One region of the Sinobacterium norvegicum genome, then DNA from elsewhere that is predicted to be linked to it. Evidence: predicted binding sites of a transcription regulator. Region 1 holds the regulator's gene; each other region holds the start of a gene.
What was found. Region 1 encodes LexA, which represses DNA repair genes until DNA is damaged. Its sites were predicted from a motif close to ACTGTNTNTANANACAGT; they were not measured.
Positions count from the first base shown of each region.

Region 2: recA (recombinase RecA) is a predicted target of LexA. The motif match lies at 2,864-2,881, and genes of this name have one in related genera.
Region 3: recN (DNA repair protein RecN) is a predicted target of LexA. The motif match lies at 3,386-3,403, and genes of this name have one in related genera.
Region 4: umuD (translesion error-prone DNA polymerase V autoproteolytic subunit) is a predicted target of LexA. The motif match lies at 2,573-2,590, and genes of this name have one in related genera.

Region 1 covers NZ_CAKLPX010000001.1:50,392-55,967, forward strand. Annotated here, with positions in the region: gene topA (type I DNA topoisomerase) at 1-1,780, shown strand, start outside; gene L9P87_RS00275 (DUF6586 family protein) at 1,855-2,352, shown strand; gene L9P87_RS00280 (hypothetical protein) at 2,452-2,730, shown strand; gene L9P87_RS00285 (SulA-like leucine-rich domain-containing protein) at 2,842-3,234, opposite strand; gene lexA (transcriptional repressor LexA) at 3,288-3,896, opposite strand; gene L9P87_RS00295 (CsiV family protein) at 4,072-4,950, opposite strand; gene mfd (transcription-repair coupling factor) at 5,024-5,576, opposite strand, start outside.
Region 2 covers NZ_CAKLPX010000001.1:776,475-782,050, reverse strand. Annotated here, with positions in the region: tRNA gene L9P87_RS03370 (tRNA-Glu) at 1-10, shown strand, start outside; gene L9P87_RS03365 (PDC sensor domain-containing protein) at 105-2,696, opposite strand; gene recA (recombinase RecA) at 3,048-4,130, shown strand; gene sat (sulfate adenylyltransferase) at 4,294-5,484, opposite strand; gene cysC (adenylyl-sulfate kinase) at 5,533-5,576, opposite strand, start outside.
Region 3 covers NZ_CAKLPX010000002.1:564,472-570,047, reverse strand. Annotated here, with positions in the region: gene dnaJ (molecular chaperone DnaJ) at 1-420, opposite strand, end outside; gene dnaK (molecular chaperone DnaK) at 522-2,444, opposite strand; gene grpE (nucleotide exchange factor GrpE) at 2,615-3,196, opposite strand; gene recN (DNA repair protein RecN) at 3,439-5,097, shown strand; gene fur (ferric iron uptake transcriptional regulator) at 5,166-5,576, opposite strand, start outside.
Region 4 covers NZ_CAKLPX010000002.1:427,503-433,078, forward strand. Annotated here, with positions in the region: gene L9P87_RS10955 (pectin acetylesterase-family hydrolase) at 1-664, shown strand, start outside; gene umuC (translesion error-prone DNA polymerase V subunit UmuC) at 838-2,112, opposite strand; gene umuD (translesion error-prone DNA polymerase V autoproteolytic subunit) at 2,116-2,559, opposite strand; gene L9P87_RS10970 (DUF4442 domain-containing protein) at 2,774-3,286, shown strand; gene L9P87_RS10975 (16S rRNA pseudouridine(516) synthase) at 3,447-4,160, opposite strand; gene L9P87_RS10980 (pseudouridine synthase) at 4,181-5,071, opposite strand; gene L9P87_RS10985 (XdhC family protein) at 5,217-5,576, shown strand, end outside.

The DNA of each region.
Region 1 (5,576 bases):
TATTACTTCGACATTGCAGCAGGCGGCGAGCACACGCCTCGGTTTTGGTGTGAAGAAGACGATGATGATGGCTCAGCGTCTTTACGAGGCGGGTTATATCACCTATATGCGTACAGATTCGACCAATTTAAGCAATGAGGCCGTGGCTAATTGCCGTGACTATGTTGCAGATAATTATGGCAAGAAATACCTGCCTGAAGCGGCGATTAGTTACTCAAGCAAAGAGGGTGCACAGGAGGCGCACGAAGCCATCCGTCCCTCAGATGTTGGCTGTATTACCGCTCATCTAAAAAATATGGAACGCGATGCAGAGCGTCTGTATGAGTTGATTTGGCGTCAGTTTGTCGCCTGCCAAATGGTACCGGCTGAATTTACCTCGACCTCTATTGTGGTTGAGGCTGTGGGGTATGAGCTGCGTTGTAAGGGGCGGGTTATTCGCTTCGACGGCTTTACCAAGGTGCAGCAACCACAAGCGAAGAAAGCCGAGGACGTCATCATGCCCGACGTCAAACAGGGCGAGGTGCTGAATCTACAGCAGGTTATTCCAACTCAGCACTTTACCAAGCCGACGCCGCGCTATACTGAGGCGAGCTTAGTCAAGGAGCTGGAGAAACGTGGTATTGGTCGACCTTCCACCTATGCTGCGATCATCTCGACGATCCAAGACCGCGGATATGTACGGGTTGAGAATCGTCGTTTCTTCGCTGAGAAAATGGGCGATATCGTCAGCGACCGTCTCAGTGAGAGCTTTGTTGACCTGATGGATTTCAGTTTTACCGCCAGAATGGAAGAGGCGCTGGATGGTGTTGCCGCTGGCACTAAAGACTGGAAAAAATTGCTCAATAATTTCTATACCGATTTCCGGGTTCAGCTGGATCAGGCAGAGTCTGACGAGGGTGGTATGCGTGCTAATAGCCCGACACCAACGGATATTAAATGCCCAGACTGCGGCCGCGACATGCAAATTAGAACAGCCAGTACGGGGGTGTTTTTAGGGTGTTCAGGGTATAGCTTGCCGCCCAAAGAGCGCTGCAAGTGTACGATTAACTTGGTGTCAGGCGATGAGGCGGTTAGTACTGAGTTAGATGAAGAGGCAGAATCTCGTCTGTTGCTGAATAAGCGCCGTTGCCAAATCTGTAACTCGGCGATGGAGTCCTACCTGATCGATGAGCAGCGTAAGCTGCATGTCTGTGGTAACAACCCGGATTGCTCAGGCTATGAAATAGAAGAGGGCAGCTTCAAGATTAAAGGCTATGAAGGGCCGGTGCTTGAGTGTGATAAGTGCGGTTCTGAAATGCAGCTCAAATCGGGCCGTTTTGGTAAATACTTTGGCTGTACCAACGAGGGCTGTAAAAATACCCGCAAGCTGTTGCGTAGTGGTGAAGCCGCGCCACCAAAAATGGATCCGGTTCCGATGCCTGAACTTGCTTGTATCAAGGTTGAGGATACCTATATTCTTCGTGACGGTGCAGCCGGGCTATTTTTGGCGGCCAGTAAGTTTCCTAAGAACCGAGAGACGCGGGCACCGCTGGTGTCTGAGTTGTTGCCACACCAGGCCGAGATCGATCCAAAGTATGACTTTTTGATGAAGGCACCCGTGGCGGACCCTTCCGGCAACCCCGCCATTATTCGCTATAGTCGCAAGACTAAAGAGCAGTATGTGCTGAGCGAGGTTGAAGGCAAGGCCAGTGGCTGGACAGCTTATTACGTCGGCGGTAAGTGGGTTGAAGAGCAGAAGAAAAAACGTGTAGTTAAGAAAAAGGCGACGAAGAAAAAGTAGACGCCTTTCAATTAATCCAAAAAACCCGCAAAGGCGGGTTTTTTTTATAGAGCATAGCCAAGAGGTATCCTGCTATGAGAGATTATCAACGCCGAATAGCGTCGCTGCTGCAGTATTGTCAGCAGCAGCTAACGTTGGCCAAAAAGCTGAATGAGGCGGAGCGCCGTGGGCTGATGGAGGCCGCTGTGACTCATCTTTACACCGCCTATCGCAGTTATGTGGTTGAGGTCGTCTCTTCCTATCATGTGACCGAGGATTCTTTGCCAACATCATGGCAGTTGCCTGAGGTGGTAGAGCTCTTGCAGCAGGGGCAGCATCAAAGCGGCGAACTCAATGAGCTGCTGACATTGTCGAGACAGGGCTGGCTGTGTCAGTTGCTGACGCTCCATAGCCGTACTTTGCAGCTGGAACAGACGATGCCGATAACGCGTAAAAATGCTGGACAGTTTGCGATTGCAGCGGTGAATCTCGATGCGCCAGTGATTGATTTTGATATGGCGACCATCGTGTCGATAAAAACCGGTTTTACCGAGTTAATTCAACGCCAGCGTCAGCACTCAGTAGAAAGCTAAGCATCTTATTGTGTGCAATCCTGCTCGAAAGGCTTGTTAAATCTGACAAAGCGGTGTTATAAAGAAGTTCTAGTTACTTACAAAAAGAAGGTGGGCGTAGTGTCTTCTCTACTGGAAATTGTGGAACTTGCTAATGGCGAGATTGTATTACGACATGCGGATGGCGATGGACGTCCTCTGATTAATATCCGATTCACCAACGAGTCTGAGATGGTATCGGCGACGGCTCGACTTGAGGTTGCCAAGGCAATGATTCAAGCCGGCATGGCGACCTTTGCCGAGATTGTCGAGAATCAAGAAGAGGAGGCTGTATTCCAGGCTGAAGAAGTCTACGAGGGCAGTGAGCAAGAGTTATCACGTGAGGTGGTACTTCACTGAGCTTAATGACAGGGTGAATTGAGTCAGTTGTTGCTGGTTGTCCCTGAATTACTCATGGCTGGAGACGTTTCGTCGTCAAGCCAATTTAATTGAACTCCCTGGGTATCTGGTTTAGCGAATAAGCAGGCAGTGGCTTTTGCCGTTGATTGCGGCGTAGGCTAATTCGTCCTGATTGATGGTGCTGGTGCTGTTCAGGTTGGCTACAACCGTATTGCTTTTGCCGCTATTGAGACAGCGCAGCAACAAATTGTGCAGTTGCTCGTCTGAGTCGCTGTTGATGATCAATATAGGACGCTTTTCCAAGCCAAATTGTTTCAGGATCTGGCGGTTTAGTGAGGGTGGGTTTATCCATGTAACCCAGCGCTTACTGTCTTCCCCTGCGAGATGGCTGATAATGGGAAGTATTAGCAGTTCTTGGCTGGGGTGGCCCTTAATGCAAATCTCGGTAATATACTCGTTGTTAACTGCATTGTCGTTTTGTTCTAGTGCGGCAAATAATGGCATAATACGTCCCTTTTAATCTGTTCAATTCGCCAGCATGGCTGGCGTCAAGCTACTTAGTGTTGGCGAATAACCCCAACGCTGATACCTTCAATCGATACATCTTGTTCGGCTAAGTCGACGACTATTGGCTCGAAGTCTTGATTCTCAGGGAGCAGCAATAATTCTCGTTTGGTCTTACCGCGTTTGAAGCGTTTAACCGTGACCTCATCTTCAATGCGGGCGACGACAATTTGTCCATCAGTGACCTGGCTGGTGCGATGAACAGCGAGTAGGTCGCCATCCATAATGCCGATATCTCTCATGCTCTCGCCGCGTACTCGGAGCAGATAATCTGCCTGTGGAGAGAAGAATGATTCTGGGATTTTGACGTGGTCGTCGATGTTTTGTTCGGCCAGTATTGGGTTGCCGGCAGCAACCTGACCAATAATAGGCAGGCCAAGTTCTTCCGCTTCTTGGGGCAGGCGAATTCCGCGAGAGGTGCCAGCAAGCATGATGATAGCGCCTTTTTTGGCCAGTGCTCGAAGATGTTCTTCTGCGGCATTGGGTGAGCGAAAGCCCAGTTCTTTGGCGATATCAGCCCGTGTAGGGGGGAGGCCTGAATCATTGATGTGGCGTTTGATCAAGGCGAGTACTTCGGCTTGTCTTGCAGTCAGTTTTATCATAGTTGCTTATCTGGTTATCCATACAGTACATGTAATTCTATACAGTGTTTTTCAGCTGTGCAAGTATTAATCAATGATTTAGCGCAAGTAGAGTGTCCCGAGGGGGGGATCTAGCGGTTAACAGGTGGTTGAGCGATGGCCACCGTAGGGCGCTACAGCGGCAGTCAGGTAGGGATTATTGTTCGGTTTCGAATGCTGGGCTTGTTTCTTCTGCTCGGTTGATCTTGATCAGCATCCCCATCAGCGGGTGGTCAACATAGTGTAGTTCGTCGCTCTTGAGCCGGCTATGGTTGTTAAGATTGGCCGTTTGCTCGACGTCATACTCGTTAGCCATCAGCGTCTGATACTTAAAGCCACTGTCGCTGAAGCTGCTGTAGCGTGGTGAGTTAGCTGTTTGGTAGGGCGATAGGCTGTCGTCGGCGCTATAACTGAATGTGTAGGTGTTGTCGTCACTGTCGAAGGATTCGCTGAAGCTGCTGAGCCAAAAGTTAGATTTTACGTGAAGAAAGCGACTGAGTTGGATATCCAGGCTGCCCTCTAGCTGGTGGTGCTGGTCATAGCTCTCGCCAGCGTGGATAAGCAGAGGGGGTGATGTTTCGCCCTCATTAAACACCATTAGCCAAGATTGGTGATACATCACGCGGTAATTGCTGTTTTTATCCAGTGCCAAGGCATGCTTGTTGAGCATCCGCTGTTCTTCATCCAGATAAATAAGAGGTTGACGGACGGCGTCCAGGGCTTCGCTGTCTGATGACTCGCCAGTCTGGGTTGAGGTATCACCAGGCTCTGTTTGAGCGGTGTTTGTATCCTCCTCGCTGTCAGTCATCGTGTTGATATCGTTAAGAGAGAGGCTGTTCTCTGCGGCGATAAAATTAATCACATCTCCCCAGCGTTCTTCTTCGGCAGCATTGGGGTTGAGGTTTTCAAAAAGAATAACCTCGACTTGATACCAGCGGGGTTCACTGGTTTCTTCGTTGTCTTCTGTGCGTTGGCTTTGGCTGTTCGCATTAGCGGCCAACATGAGGCTGGCGATAAGTAATAATCGGTAGTACAAAATTTACATCCTAATGATATCGGTATCGGCTTCACTTTATCAGGCCGATGCGAAGGATGCATCAGCCTTTTTGTCAGCCTGCTAATGCATCGAGTAATTTGTTGACGGCTTCAAACCTTTGGCTGTTTTGCTCCATTTTTCCGTTGAACCGGAGTGTGTTGGCGCCCTCGAGCTGATAGCTGGCGGGTTTGCTCTGCACCAGTTGTACAATGTTGATAGGTTCAATAGTCGTATTGCTGCCGAAGATGATTCGTCCTTTCTCTGTGCCGGCCTCTAGCTTGTTAATACCCAAGGCCTCAACCTTGATTCTGAGTGCGGTAATATCGAATAAATTCTTCACTTGCTCTGGCAGGAGACCGAAGCGGTCTATCATCTCAATTTGCAGTTCGCGTAGATCGGCATCGTTTTTAGCGCCACTGATGCGTTTATAGAGTATGAGGCGACCGTGGACATCTGGCAGGTAGTTGTCGGGGATTAAGGCGGCAATCTTCATATCGACCTCGCTGCCTTGATTTAACGCCTTTTCAATATTGGGTGTCTTGCCCTGTTTAATGGCGTCGATGGCCTCTTCGAGCATCTCCATGTAAAGGGAGAAACCGACGGTTTGGATTTGGCCGCTCTGCTCA
Region 2 (5,576 bases), 730 kb from region 1:
CGGGATGCCATATTTTAAAAGCCCGCTTATAGCAATATAAGCGGGCTTTTTGTTGTCTCCAATTTGTCCTCGCCGACCAGGCCGGGACCTGCCTGGCTCTTTGGTTATATCAGCTGTTCAAGTAATTGCTTTAACTGTTCGAACTCGAAGGCGTTGGTCAGCTCTGTGATGGTATCGGCGCCCTGCTGTTGGCTCTCGGGCAGGTCTTGGCAGATCGCCAGAATAGCGGTGATATTGTTCACTTTGACGGCGCGCAGCAATTGAATGACAGTGTGCTGATCTAGCTGCTGCAGGCTATCACCGGCACTCTCAGCAACTGCTACGGTGTGCGATTGCGGTGGGGTGACGAATGGTTGTGGTGTCGAACCCGTGGGTGATATGTCGCTGTAACGGACATGACAAAGCCGCTGGATTTTCTCAAATAACTCGGCGGCCTTAAATGGCTTGGCGAGAAAACCATCGAAGCCGACGGTGCTGGCCTGGTGCTTAAACTCGGGGAAAACACTGGCGGTAATCGCAATAATGGCCAGCTTGTTACTGCTGTGGTGTTGACGGATCAACTGCACTGCCTCGATGCCGTTCATGTTCGGCATACGGATATCCATCAGCACCAGGTCAAAGTGCTGGTCGCGCAGCATGTTGACCGCCTGCAGACCGTCGTTGGCGGTTCGGCAGTGGAAACCGGCATTGGTTAATAGGTAATCCAACACCTCTCTGTTGGTCTTGCTGTCGTCGACAATCAACACCTCCAGCGGTGGCGACTGCAATTGGGCAAACTCATAATTCTCGCCGACGCTGACGGCGTCAATGTCATTGTCGCCACTCTCTACCAAGGGCAGCTCGATGCAGAATTGGCTGCCCTCGCCAACGGTGCTTTCGACGGTTAGATAGCCTGACATCTGCTCGCAGAGTTGGCGGCTGATAGCGAGTCCGAGCCCTGTGCCGCCGGCGACTTTCCCTGCTTCCATTTGCTTAAAGGGGGAAAATATCTGCTCCAAACTATCGGCCTCAATGCCGCTGCCGGTATCGATGACATCGAAGCGTATACGGTTCTTTGGTTGCTCGTATACTTTTAGCGTGATACTGCCGCTGTCGGTGAACTTGATGGCATTGCTCAGCAGGTTAATCAGTATCTGACGTAGCTTGCGGTCGTCGGTATCAATGATGCGTGGGACTTCTGGTGAGGTAATCACGGCAAAGGTGAGCTGTTTGTCCTGTGCCCGCACGCTGATAATATCGGAGACATCCTGTAATAATTTGTGCAGGTCGGTACTGCTGATATCTAGCTCAATTTTACCCGCTTCAATCTTAGATAAGTCCAGTACGTCATTGATTAAGCTGAGTAGGTGGTCACTGCAGTTAAGCAGCGAGGCCAGCATGGCAAGGTGTTCGCTGCTGGCCTTGCCATCACGCTGCATGACTTGGGCATAACCCATGATGCCATTCAGCGGTGTCCGCAGCTCATGGCTCATGTTAGATAAAAATTCACTCTTGGCTCGATTAGCTTCCTCTGCTTCTAGACGTTCGGCGTGTTCTATCGAGAGCCGTTCTATATTGGCCTGTAAATCGCTATTCATCTGGTTGAAAGCGTGGGATAGCTCGCCAATTTCATCGTTGGTTTCAGGCAGTGTTATCCTATTGGAAAGATCGCCTTGAGCAATCTTTAAACTTTGATTACGTAATATGCGCAGTGGTAGGGTAAGCCGTTTGGAAATAAATAAAATGGTACCGTTGGTCAGCAGGATGGCGATGATAAACGGCAGCACGATATAGGGAATATAGCGATTGAAGGCGCTGCTGGCATTGCTGGCCGGCAGGGTGGCGATGAGTACCCAGTCGGTCGAATTAATTGGGGTGTAGGCAACCAGGCTGTGTTCGTTTTTAAATAAGCCATCGAGGGTAATCGTACCGCTGCCTCCGGCCGTTAACAGGTCGCCAATCTGGCGGTAGTCGCTGGGTTGATGTGTTTGTAACTGCTGATAAATGTCCTTAACCATAATATCTTCAATATGGGGGGAGTAGACAAACTGGCCCGAGTCGCCGGTGATAATGGCAAATTGCATGGCCTTATCGGCACTATCGCCGAGCTGTTTTTCCAGTCCCTGCAGGTCAATGTCGACGGTGATGACGCCGCGAAACACACCTTTTTTGTAAAAGGGAACGGAATAGGTGGTCATTAAGATGTTGCCAGCGCCGTCATCAAAATAAGGCGCCGTCCATAAACCGGTGTGTTCAGATTTAGGTCGGTGCCACCACTGCCAATGGGGATCATTATACCAGTCGAGTACATCCCGGCTGATATTCATCGCGATAATTTCCCCATTGTTATTGTAAACATAGGGTGCAAATAATTCGTTGCCAGGGCGATAAGTGCCTGGTTCGAAGGCGATGGCAGAACCGTATATTGGCGTATTGTTAATCACGTTTGAGCGTAGTATTTGATAGAGCTGTGCCTCGCTGATATCCGGCACGGTATCAAGAAAACTGGCGCCAGTATCGGCCACCTTGGCCGCCTTAGAAATGTACTGATTAAATTGAAAGGCGCTGACTTTGGTGATTTCGCTGATCGACTGTTCGGCCTGACTCTTGGTCTGTGACCAGGTCGATAACAGAATGTTGGTCAGTGCGAGCAGGTAGATAACCGTGGTGGGCAATGCGATGAACAGGAGCATTTTGTTACGGATGGAAAGGCGCATTACATACTCTTCGTTATTATATAGTCGCTGGTCAGTAGGGCTATTCTCAGTTTAATCAACGGTTAAGTCAAACGTCATAGGTGTGTTGCGGGCTAGAGCTTACGCGACTTTTCAGGCCGTTATCGCTGCCGTTTAGGGGGGGCGAAAAAATACTGTTGATTTATACACCTGATTAAGTGTACAGTAGTTTCACTGTTTGAATTTGGTTGTTATTGGCCTTCGGGTCAGCGGTGATAGTAGTGCGAGAAAACGCTATCAATAGTATGGTATACAGCCAGTAACAGCGATATTATACGGCCCGATGTTGGCCGACTATTTGGCCTATTTTAATTGTAAAGAGAGAGCACACCTATGGACGCAAACAAGGATAAAGCCTTATCTGCCGCGCTGCAGCAAATTGATCGTCAATTTGGTAAGGGTACAGTAATGCGTATGGGGGACCAGCAGGCACAGTCAATCCCCTCAATTTCTACGGGTTCGTTGGCCTTGGATGTTGCTCTCGGCATAGGTGGTTTGCCCAAGGGCCGTATTGTTGAAATTTATGGGCCAGAATCCTCAGGTAAGACAACTCTGACTCTATCAGTAATCGCCCAGGCGCAAAAAACCGGTGGCACCTGTGCCTTTATCGATGCGGAGCACGCCTTAGACCCTATTTATGCTGAGAAACTGGGCGTCAATATCGATGACTTAATTGTCTCGCAGCCGGATACTGGTGAGCAGGCGTTAGAAGTGACCGATATGTTGGTTCGCTCCGGCGCTGTCGATGTGCTAATCGTCGACTCAGTGGCGGCGTTAGTGCCCAAGGCTGAAATCGAAGGTGACATGGGTGATAGTCATGTTGGTCTACAGGCTCGTTTGTTATCTCAGGCGATGCGTAAGCTGACCGGTGTGATCAAAAACTCCAATACCCTGGTTATCTTTATTAACCAAATTCGTATGAAAATTGGTGTGATGTTCGGCAGCCCAGAAACCACCACCGGTGGTAACGCATTGAAGTTCTATTCATCGGTTCGTCTTGATATTCGCCGTATCGGTGCAGTCAAGGATGGCGATGAGGTGATCGGCAACGAGACCCGGGTTAAGGTGGTGAAGAACAAGGTTGCGCCACCGTTTAAGCAGGCCGAATTCCAGATTCTGTATGGCCAGGGTATTTATCGCATGGGCGAGATTATCGATCTCGGTGTGAAGCTAGGTCTGGTCGATAAGTCCGGTGCCTGGTACGCCTATAAGGGCAGCAAGATTGGCCAGGGTAAGGCTAATTCTGCGCGCTATTTGACAGAAAATCCAGAGATCAGCGAAGAGCTGGATCGTCTCATCCGTGCTGAGCTGTTAGTCACTCCAACACGTAAGGGTGATGAGGAAAAACCCGCCGCGGCAGTGACAGATGAGGTGGCAGAAAAACCAGCCAAGGCTGCAAAACCTGCGAAGGTTTAAGGTGCAAACCTGCGAAGGTTTAAGGAAAAAAGGCTGTGTTAGATAGTTAACACAGTCTAGTTAATCTTTTTATCTCCAATAGAACACGCTCCCTCAGCATTCTCTATTGGAGATTTTTGCTGTCTGGCCTGTGAGTCTCACCGACAAGACAGCGCATTATTGATTATTTCTGGTCAAGAATCTGATAGTAATCCATCAGGATTTGAGCGACTTCTGGCCGTGAAAATTCTGGCGGTGGCGCAATGCCTTCGCCCAGCATCTGGCGAACCTTAGTCCCTGACAGCAGCACAAAGTCTTCCTTGTTGTGATCGGGCACGTCGCGCATCATCACGACCTTGTTAAGTTTTTTAGAATAGGCGGTATGGTCGGCGCGGTAGATCTCAATCTCAAGCGCCCCCTCGGGGACCTCATCGAAAATAGTCTGAGCGTCGAAGGCGCCGTAGTAATCGCCAACACCGGCATGGTCGCGGCCAACGATCAGATGACTACAGCCGCAGTTTTGACGGAATACCGCGTGCAATACTGCCTCGCGTGGGCCGGCATACAGCATATCGAAGCCATAGCCGGTAATCATCACGGTATTGGCGGGGAAGTAAACCTCGACCATCTTACGGATAGAGGCATCGCGCACGTGGGCAGGAATATCGCCGGGCTTGAGCTGACCAAGCAGCATGTGAATCAACACGCCATCGGCATTTAAATCATCGAGCGCCATGCGGCAGAGTTCTTCGTGGGCGCGGTGCATGGGATTACGGGTTTGGAAGGCCACCACTTTCTGCCATCCGCGCTCGGTAATTTCGTTACGAATCTCAACGGCGGTACGGAAGGTATCGGGGAAGTCGGCCTGGAAATATGAGAAGTTTAATACCTCGATATCGCCTGACAGAAAGGTATTTCCCTGCGCCTTAAAAGTGGCAACACCGGGGTGGTCGCCATCGAGAGTGCCGAAAACATTTTCGGTAATGGTGTCGATCTCGGCGTCGGTGGCGGTGTCGATACCGATAACATTCATGATGGCGATCACCGGTTGACCTTCAACATTGGGGTCTTTTAAGGCAATACGACTGCCAATGGCAATATCGGCGGCATCGTCGACCATATTGACCACCGGCACGGGCCAAAATAGTCCGTCGGTGGTCTTCATATCACGGGCCACGCTGAGGCTGTCGGCCAGGTTCATATAACCGTTCAGCGGTGTGAAATAGCCGGCACCCAGCATTACCGCATTGGCGGCGGCAGCAGAGCTAATGAGTAGGCTGGGCAGGGTGGCTGCCTCGGCGGTTAAGGCATGGTGTTTTTCGGTATCGTAGGCGAACAGCGGGTTGAGTTGTTCGGCACCGTGGGGCTTGATCATAATAATTATCTCTTCAAAGAATGATTGGGACTGAATAAGGCGGTGATACTAGGCGGCGGGGAGTATGCCGCGCTCGCGCAGTAGATTAATTA
Region 3 (5,576 bases), on a different contig from region 1:
TGGAATCTTAATCTTGGCTGTCGTACCTTTAACCGCCTGCTCTAAATCGATCTGCAGGGTATAACGCAAATCGCTGCCGCGCTGCGGGCCGCGCTGACGACGACCGCCGCCACCACCAAACATGTCGCCGAAAACATCACCAAAGATATCACCGAAATCGCCGCCACCGCCGCCGCCACCAAAACCGCCCTGCTGATCGACACCGGCATGCCCGTATTGATCGTAGGCAGAACGCTTCTGCTCGTCGGATAAGACTTCATAAGCCTCATTGGCTTCTTTAAATTTTTCTTCTGCCTGGGCATCATCCGGGTTGCGGTCCGGGTGAAATTTCATCGCCACTCGACGATAGGCTTTCTTTAAATCCTTACCTGACACACCACGATCAACACCGAGGACTTCATAATAATCACGTTTTGACATTGACTTCTATCGCCTATTTTCTAATAGCAAAAAACGCGGCAAGGCCCGCGTTCTTAAAAAGAGCGTGGGTCGCACCCAAGGGCGCGACCGAAGAGCCTTAATTACTTCTTCTCTTCTTTCACTTCTTCGAACTCAGCATCGACAACATTGTCATCCGCTTCCTGTGGCTGCTCAGCACCTTCTTGTTCAGCACCGGCCTGAGCCTGCTGCTCTTGGTACATACGCTGCGCCAAACCGCTCGAAGCTTCAGTTAATGCTTCAGTTGCCTTTTGCATCGCCTCAACATCATCGCCCTTAACCGCTTCTTCAGCTGTCGCCAGAGCCGCTTCCATTCCCGACTTCTCTTCGTCACTTGCCTTATCGCCAGCTTCTTCAAGAGTCTTCTTGGTTGCGTGAATCAAGCCATCAAGCGTATTGCGCGCGGCAACCTGCTCTTCAAACTTCTTGTCTTCTTCGGCGTTGGCCTCAGCTTCCTGAACCATGCGTTCGATATCGTCATCGTTCAAACCGCCAGAGGCTTTAATCACGATAGACTGCTCTTTACCCGTCGCCTTATCTTTGGCCGACACGTTCAAGATACCGTTGGCATCCAAATCAAAGGTTACTTCGATCTGAGGCATACCACGCTGTGCAGGTGGAATATCAGCCAAGTCGAAACGACCCAATGAGTTGTTCTGCGAGGCTTGCTTACGCTCACCCTGAACCACGTGAATGGTTACAGCAGACTGATTGTCTTCAGCGGTCGAGAAGATCTGCGACTTCTTGGTTGGGATAGTCGTGTTCTTGTCGATCAGCGGCGTGGCAACACCACCCATGGTTTCGATACCGAAAGTCAGTGGCGTTACATCCAACAACAAGACGTCGGTAACATCACCGGCCAATACAGCACCCTGAATTGCGGCACCCATGGCAACGGCTTCATCTGGGTTAACATCGCGACGCGCTTCTTTACCGAAGAACTCTGCAACCTTCTCCTGAACCATTGGCATGCGTGTCTGACCACCCACCAGGATGACATCATCAATTTCCGAAGTGCTTAGGTCAGCATCGGCCAACGCCTGCTTCATTGGCGCCAGCGAACGAACCACTAAGTCTTCTACCAACGACTCAAGCTTGGCACGAGTCATTTTAACAACCAAGTGCTTAGGTCCGGTTGCATCGGCAGTAATATAAGGCAGGTTAACCTCGGTCTGCGATGCAGAAGACAATTCGATCTTGGCCTTCTCTGCCGCTTCTTTCAGACGCTGCATAGCCAGTGGATCGCTGTGCAGGTTAATGCCGCTTTCTTTTTCAAACTCGCCTGACAAGAACTCGATCAGACGCATATCGAAATCCTCACCACCGAGGAAGGTATCACCGTTGGTCGACAATACTTCGAACTGCTTCTCGCCATCGACGTCAGCCATTTCGATAATAGAGATATCGAAAGTACCACCACCGAGGTCGTAAACGGCAACGGTGCGATCGCCAATAGCCTTGTCCATACCGTAGGCAAGTGCTGCGGCAGTTGGCTCGTTGATGATGCGCTTAACATCCAGACCCGCAATACGGCCGGCATCTTTTGTTGCCTGACGCTGAGAATCGTTGAAGTAAGCTGGAACGGTAACAACCGCTTCGGTCACGTCTTCACCGAGGTATTCTTCGGCAGTCTTCTTCATTTTCTTCAATACTTCAGCAGAGATCTGCGGTGGCGCCATTTTGTCGCCTTTAACCTCAACCCATGCATCGCCGTTATCGGCGCCAACAATAGTATAAGGAACCATGCTGATGTCTTTCTGTACAACGTCATCTTTAAACTTGCGACCAATAAGGCGCTTAACCGCGAACAACGTGTTCGTTGGGTTGGTCACTGCTTGACGCTTGGCCGGCTGACCTACAAGTACTTCGTTGTCATCGGTATAAGCGATGATAGATGGGGTAGTACGGTCACCCTCTGCGTTTTCGATGATGCGGGCGCTGTCGCCGTCCAAAACCGATACACAAGAGTTAGTAGTACCCAAGTCGATGCCGATAATCTTTCCCATGTCTCTCTCCTAAATCTAATCTTTGCTGCTTACCAGGTTGTCGGATTGTCGACCCTGGCAGCGTACCTAAGGGGAATACCCCTGATTCGTTGCTTGGTAGTATATATTGGCGCAATTTTTGAAATATCAAGGGGCGCCATCAAAAAGTTCACTACTGCTGCAAAATATTTTTACTTGCTAACCATCACCATGGCCGGGCGAATAAGACGCTCGTTCAAGGCGTAGCCTTTCTGGACCACATGCATCACCGTATTTGGCTCGCAATCGGGGTTTTCGATCATACTCATTGCCTGGTGCTGCTGCGGATCAAACGGCTCACCTTCCGGGCTGACTGCCGTGATTTTAAAGCGGGCAAATACATCGGCGAGGTTCTTACGTGTCAACTCAACGCCTTCCATTGCCGGCGCATTGGCTTCATCACCAGCAGCCTCAATAGCACGCTCCAAGTTATCCATCACGCTCAACAACTCGATAGAAAACTTCTCGAGGGCGAATTTACGCGCCTTATCGACTTCACCTTCGGCACGACGGCGAACGTTCTGCGCCTCTGCCTGAACCCTTAGCGAGCTGTCTTTCAAGCTGGCAATTTCCTCATTGGCCGCATCAAGCTGAGCCTGCAAATCGTTTCCATCTTGCTCAGCAGCCTGTTCAAAGGTTCCCTCAACAGCTTCAGATTGCTCATCCAACTGCTGCTCTACCTGTTCCTCTGCCGCCGCTTCTGCTGCTTGCTGCTCTTGATTTAGCTCTGACACGTTGTCACTCCGATCACAAAATTCGTTTTTCTTAACGCCGCCCTGCGTCCGCTCTTTAATGAAGCGGTAACAGGGCGATGATTGATGTAGCTGTTTATGGGGGCTGGCCAAATAAATATCAAGCGTCAGATTGCTGTTTTTTTACACGGATTTCCCAAAGCCAAATTTTTACTGTATAAACATACATGAGCTGTAAAAATGAACAGTAGTTGGCCACACCAGAACAACAACAGGAATTCACTATGCTGACCCAGCTTTGCATTGATAACTTCGCCCTCGCCAAGTCCCTCGAAATCGAGTACGACAAGGGGATGACCGTCATTACCGGTGAGACCGGTGCCGGCAAGTCGCTGACTCTCGACGCCTTAGAAGCCGTCAGTGGCGGCCGAGTCGACGCCAAGTTGATACGCAATGGCTGCAAACAGGCCGATATTCACGCCTGCTTCGATATCAGCACGAACAAAGCCGCCCAGGCCTGGCTGTGCGAGCAGGATCTCGGCACCGACGACTGCCTGCTGCGACGGATAATCAATACCAGCGGGCGCAACAAGGCCTATATTAACGGTCGCCCCGCCACCGTGGTGCAACTGCGCGAGCTCGGCGCCCTGCTAATCGACATCCACAGCCAGAACCAACATTACTCGCTGCTGCAGAAAACCAGTCAACGTGAGCTGCTCGACGATTACGCCGGTAACGAGCCATTGATCACCGATATCAAACAGTACTACAGTGAAATATCAACATTAAATAAGCAGCTACAAAACTGCATCGATAACAGTGAAGAGCAAACGGCCCGCGAACAACTGCTGCGCTACCAGGTCGAAGAACTCGACCAGCTCGCCCTTGCAGAACATGAACTGGAGCAACTGGAGCAGGAGCAAACACAGCTGGCCAACGCCGACGAGATTCTACAAGCCTGCTTCCACAGTCAGCAGCTTTGCGACGACGGTAATACCGGCCTTCTGAGCCAACTGCACCAGGTCAGTTCAGCACTGAGCACCATCCAACAGCCCTCCAGCTCACTGCAGGAAGCACTGGAAATGATTAACAGTGCCCACATTATTGTCGGTGAGGCCAGCGATGCGATTAATCATCACATCAACCATCAACCCAACGACCCTGAACGCTTAGAAAGCGTTGAGCAACGGCTCAGCAGCGTCTATCAAATCGCCCGCAAACATCGGGTAGAGGCATACCAGCTCTACGAGAAGCATCAGCAGTTAAGCGAAGAGTTAGTGCAACTGTTTGGCGGCGAAGAGCAAATCGAGCAACTGCGACAACAGATAGTAGCGCTACAAGAACGCTACGACGCCACCGCCGACAAACTCACCAACAACCGACGCCGTCACGGCAAAAAGCTCTGCACCAGCGTCAACAAACAGCTGCAGGCACTGGGCATGCAGCACTGTAAAATCGAATTCGCCCTGATCAGCTGCGACCGCTCACTGCACGGCAGAGAAGCCATCGAGCTACTGGTCAGCACCAACCCCGGCCAGCCCGCCGCCGCCATCGCCAAGATCGCCTCTGGCGGTGAACTCTCTCGCATCAGCCTGGCCATCAGCGTCGTCGCCACCGGCAAAAAATCGCCGCCGACGCTGATTTTTGACGAGGTCGATGCCGGCATCGGCGGTGGTGTTGCCGAGGTGGTTGGCCGATTATTACGCGAGCTGAGCCAAAGCAGCCAAGTCATCTGTATCACTCACCTGCCGCAGGTGGCCAGCCAGGGCCACCAACACTATTTCGCCCACAAAATTGCCGATAGGAAAAGCGCTCACAGCGAGATTATTTCACTCAACAAAGACGACAAAGTAGAAGAGGTCGCCAGAATGCTAGGGGGCATTGCGATTACCCAGCAGACAAGAGCCCACGCCAGGGAGATGCTGACCACACAACACGCCTAAAAGCGATTAACATACTTTCTGCAGACACAAAAAAAAGCGCCCTAGGGCGCTTTTTTTACCCGTATTCATCACTTCTTTGGACGAACGTATAACACCATGCTGTGATCGACGATCTCGAAGCCGTGCTTTTCTGCCAGCTCGTGCTGACGCTGCTCGATAATCTCATCGAAAAACTCAACCACCTCACCGGTCTCCATGCACACCATGTGGTCGTGATGGTCATCACTGGCCAACTCAAACACCGAGTGGCCGCCCTCGAAATTATGACGAGTAACCAGGTTGGCCTGCTCAAACTGAGTCAACACCCGATAAACCGTGGCCAGACCAACATCATCGCCAGCCTCCATCAGGGTTTTGTAAACATCTTCAGCGCTCAAATGCTTGCTTTCGGCGCCAGCTGCTTCCATGATTTGCAGGATTTTCACCCGTGGCAGCGTGACTTTTAAGCCGACTTTTCTTAACTCTTGATTCTCGATTGC
Region 4 (5,576 bases), on a different contig from region 1:
CGATGCGGATAACGACTACGAAGACAATGGCGAAATCCGGTATCAGCGTGGTTTGAAAAACCTCTCTGCCGGCCTCGATGTCGTGAAAAACCAATATCCCGCGCCAGAGCGTATTATTCTGACCGGTGTCAGTGGTGGTGGTTTCGGTACTATTTTTGCCTTGCCTGTGGTCAGAGCCCTCTACCCTGATGTTGCCATTGAGGTGATTAACGATTCCGGTTTAGGTGTTGCCAAGGCGGGCATGCCGGAGTTTATTGATGGCTTGTTCAGCGATTGGAATGCCGGCGCCTTTGTTCCTGCGTCAGGTTGTCCAGACTGCTATAGCAATGGTCATTTGACCGATGGTTATTTTGATTGGCAGTTAGCGCAGGACCCGAATATGCGTTTGGCCATGCTGAGCTCCAAACAAGATAATACCATTGGCTTTGCCTTCCTCGGTATGCCGACAGAAGAGTTTGAGGCGGCGTTAGTACCAGAGATGGCGGCGCTGGAAACCAACAACCCCGATCGTTTCCGCAGTTTTATTATCAACGGTAAATCGCACACCATGCTACGCAGTGCCGACTTGGCGACGACAGCCGACGGTGTGGTATTAAGCGATTGGTTAAGTGACATGCTGAGCAATTCGGACAACTGGGTGTCAGCGCAGGACGCACCGCAATAGTCAGCGGTAGTCAACAATGAAAAATAGCCGCCTTATGCGGCTATTTTTTTTGCCAGTGGTTTACCCACAGAATCTGTGGGTAAGTCCGTGTGTAAGGTGTTGGCATGGCGGTGTGGCACTGTCTGTTGGCGGTTTGCGGCAATCGGTTGTTTTTTGTCCGAGGTGAAATCAGCCTAATACACACGGGGAATATCGGCCCAGCGCGTGGTATACGCGGGTGATAAATACTGCCGTTTAATCGACCAGGGTTTATCGATACCCTGGCTGGCAAAAAAAATCTGAGTCTTGCCGCTACGATTAACCCGGTCGATGGTATTCATCAGATCGGTGGCGTTTTTTCGCTGCCGGTGAGGGCTGAAAAGATCGGGCTGGAAAACCCCAGGGTGGTAAAAATCAGACAACATAATGCCGGCCTTGGCATAGGCGAAGCCCGGCCGCCAAATGCGTTGAAGTAACTGCCTGGCCAGCGCCATAATCTCTCTGCTGTCGTGGGTGGGGGTGGCGAACGAGGCGCTGAGACTGGGCGTATATTGCGGCTGGTGATTAGCAAAAGGGCTGGTGCGGATGAAGACATTGAGCTGTTTGGCGTATTGTTTTTCTTCTCGCAGCTTTTCGCCGCCGCGACAGGCATAGCCGGCAACAGCTTGTTGCATCTCGGTCAATGTGGTGACGCGCTGGCCAAATGAGCGGCTGCAGATAATTTGTTTTTTTCTCGCCGGTGTTTGCTCGAGGCCAAAACAGGCCTCGCCGTTGAGTTCTCGCACGGTACGTTCGAGTACCACAGAAAACTGCTGGCGTATCATCGCCGGGTCGGACTGCGCCAGTGCTAATGCGCTGCCGATACCGATATTGTGGAGTTGCTGTGACAGTCGCCGACCAACCCCCCATACCTCGCTGACCGGCAATAGTGCCAGCAATTTTTGCTGCCGGCTTACCGCGCTGAGGTCGACCACACCACCGGTGGCCGGATATTGTTTGGCGGCATGGTTGGCGAGCTTGGCCAGTGTCTTGGTGGGGGCAATACCGACGCAGACAGTAATGCCAGTGCCGTGGCCGACGGTGTCTTTTAGTTGTGTGCCCAAATTCAGCCGCTGGCCAGGGGCGATGCCGCTGAGATCGGCAAAGGCCTCGTCGATGGAGTAGACCTCGAGTGCCGGAGTCAGCGCCTCTAGATGATGCATGACACGGGCTGATAAATCGGCATAAAGGGCGTAATTGGAGGAGAACACAGCAATATTATACTGCTTGATCAAACGCTGTATTTTAAAAACAGGCACGCCCATTTTAATACCGAGCTGCTTAGCCTCTGCCGACCGTGCCACCACGCAGCCGTCATTGTTAGAGAGTACAACGACGGGTCGATGCCTTAAATCCGGACGAAATAAACGCTCGCAGCTGGCGTAAAAATTATTGCAATCGATCAACGCAATACAGTTTGAGGCGGCCATTATTCAGCGACGGATATTGCGCACAACACTGCTGACAACGCCGAATATATCGAGTTCAACGCCATCGGGAATATCGATGGGGCGATAGTGCTTGTTGCGGGGGAGCAGCCGCGGCCGTGGGTGTAGCTCGAGCTGTTTAACGGTGAGTTCGCCGTGCAGGCCGGCAATGACAATGTCACCATGGCGAGCTTGTAATGAGCGGTCGACGACTAAGATGTCCTCGGCGTAGAGCCCAGCTTCGATCATCGAATCGCCCTGTACCCGTACGTAGTATGTGGCGGCAGGGTGCTGAATACAGAGTTCGTTGAGATCGAGGGTCTGCTCAATATAGTCCTGTGCCGGCGAGGGGAAGCCGGCGGAGACTCGCTCTAAGAATAAAGGGATATGGATGCGTTGGGCGGCGTTAAAAGAGCGTATGCTGCTGCGCCCGCGTAGGGAGACTGACATAGGTAATCCAGAGGCTGTATATTTATACAGTATATAGTGAAGTGGCTCGATCGACAATAAAATAGTTTGCAACGCTGTCAGGAGAGAAAAAGCCAGGGCTTGCCTCACCTCAGTAAAGCTATATACAATAGTGTTGACGGTGTCACCATTTGTGGTGGTACCCCTTAGATGCCACCCTTTGGTGAAAAATAATACATTATCGGAGTTCCTCCCTATGGCTAATACCGCTGTAAAAAAGAGTATGTTGCGCAATGTTTACGACCGTTGCTCAGCCATGCCTGAATCAATTCAGCCACGTTTACTGTCTTTTATTTTTGGTCGGGTGGTTAAATTCTTCGGCACAGCGGGGTTGCGTTTCGAGTTACTCACCCCTGAGCGCAGTATTGTATTTCTCGCTAATCGTAAGAAAGTACAAAATCATATTGGCGGTATTCATGCGGTGGCGATGGGGCTGATCTGTGAGAGCGCGACAGGCGCCATCGTCGGTTTAAACTTACCGGCTGATGCGACGCCGGTGATTAAGTCAATGCAGATTGATTACTTGAAACGAGCCAGTGGCGCAATGCGGGCAGAGGCCTGGTTGACCGCCGAGCAAATCGAGTTGATGAAAAGCGCGCCCAAGGGCGAGGTTGAAGTGGCTTGCACCGTTACCGATGAAGATGGCAAGGAGCCAATAGAGGTGGCCATGATATGGGCCTGGGTGCCGTCGAAACGCCCCGAAAAATAGCGCGATAGGAGTGCGCCGATAAAGCGCTGGGACGGCGGAAAGAGCAATGGCAATATATCTTAGTATTTTAATTAAATGATATTTTTTATTAATTTCGATATAAACAAAGCAGTGTTGTGTCGATGCGAATATGACTCTTTATCGTGCTTGCCCCGGTTGTTTACTTAATACCACTGATTTCATCGGCGGTTAACGCCCGGTACTGCCCCGGTTGCAGCGTCGGGTCAAGCTGGATATGACCAATGGCGGCCCGGTGGAGGCCGATAACCGGGTTGCGAAAACGGCCGAACATCCGCTTTATCTGATGATACTTTCCCTCGGTCAAAAACACCTCGGCGGTGTGAGTGTCGATGATATTGAGTCGCGCAGGCTGGGTGGTAATATTTTCAAACTCAAAATACATGCCCTCGGCAAAACCGCTGATGTAAGATTCGTCGATCGGGTTTTGTAAATTGACTCGATAGTGTTTTTCGATTTTTTTATTTGGCAGCGTCAAACGCTCAGACCAGCGGCCATCGTTGGTGATGAGCACCAGTCCGGTAGTATGAAAGTCTAAGCGGCCGACAATATGGAGGCCGGCTATCACGCTATCTTCCTGTCTCAAGCAGTCAAACACCGTTTTATTTTTGTCGTCCTTGGTGGCACTGACTGTGCCGCAGGGTTTGTTGAGCATAAAATAAACCGGCTGATTATTTTGTAGCACGTTGCCCGCGACAGAGATATGGCTGAAATAATCGACCAACAGATTGGCGTCATTCACGGGCTGATAATCCACTAACACCTTACCTGTGGCTAACAGCGGTTTTAATTGTCGCCGTGTCAGTTCGCTGTGCTGGACAATAAAGCGGTCGAGGCGGGAGCGTTTAGCGGCCATGGTGATTTCCCGGGGCTGGATTACTCAAGGCCAAGCTCGGCGTGATAGCGGAAGTCACGTTGCTGCTGGGTGACTGGATCGGTAAAGGTTAAGCGCCTCGCCAGTAATTGCAGTGGACGGCTAAAGTCTTGTGGCTGTTCTGGTTGCAGTACGGGGTAGAGCGGGTCGTTGAGAATAGGCAGGCCGATGCTTTGCATATGCAGCCTCAGTTGATGAGTTTTTCCGGTGATAGGCTGCAGCTCAAACAGCGCCTTGTTGTGGTGTTGGCCGATGCAGCGTATCAGCGAACAGCTGTTATTGTCGCCCTCGCCGATGCGCATTAAAAAACGCGGCTCACCTCGACAGATATGGTTTTCCACCTGCCACTGTCGACCAACATAGTTTACACAGGGGTCTATTTCACTCACCGCCTGATAGTGTTTTTCGATGTTATGGTGTTCAAACAACTGATGATAGAGGGCGCGATGCTGCTCCTTTTTGGCGAACAGTACCAGGCCGGCGGTGAGGCGGTCGAGACGATGTAAGGCCTGCAGTTGATCGTTACCGGTCGACTGTCGAAGCCGGTTTTGCAGGCATTGATTGACATAGCGACCGCCGGCAGTCACCGGTAAAAAATGCGGTTTATAGGCCAGCAGTAAGGTGTCGTCCTCAAAAATAATAGCCTCGTCAAAGGGGATGACAGGCTCTTCGGTGACCTCGCGGTAGTAATAGACACCCAGCTTGGCGGTAAACAGTCTATCCGGGCCGATGGCCGTTCCCGCTGTGTCGTGTACCTTGCCGGTATTCATACGCCGACGCCAAGTATTGGCACCGATCAGTGGAAACTTCAGCACCAAGTAATCGAGCACAGTAATGCAGCCGGGGGCGGACTCGGGCAGTGTCACCTTCGAAGGGTATTTGCTGATGCTCATAGCGAGTGCGACCAAATAGCCTGATGATAACAAATCACAGGTGGCCTAAACAGCGGCCCGTGGCTGACTTGCCTATAATGGGGCCTTAGACACGATATCTAGGCTGATGTATTCTAACTATCCGACCCAGTGATTTAAGCAGACCATGCAATTAACAGACTTAAGCGTATTAAAACAACTCAAGCACTGGTTGGCAGACAGCCAACCGGTGTGGCTGTGTACCATCGTCTCTACCTATGGTTCGGCGCCCCGTCCCGTTGGTTCGCTTTTTGCCTCTAATGGTAAACAGCGGGTAGGGTCTATCTCCGGCGGCTGCCTAGAACAGGCGTTTTTCGAAAAACTAGTGGCCGGTGATTTCCAGCAGCAGGCGGTGTTGTTTGATTACAATAGCCAGCTTAATCGCAGTGGCCAGCCATCGGAGCTGCCCTGTGGCGGCAGTATTGAATTGTTAGTCGAAAGGCTGGAACCCAGTCATGACAACATCAATCATATCAGCCAGTGGTTA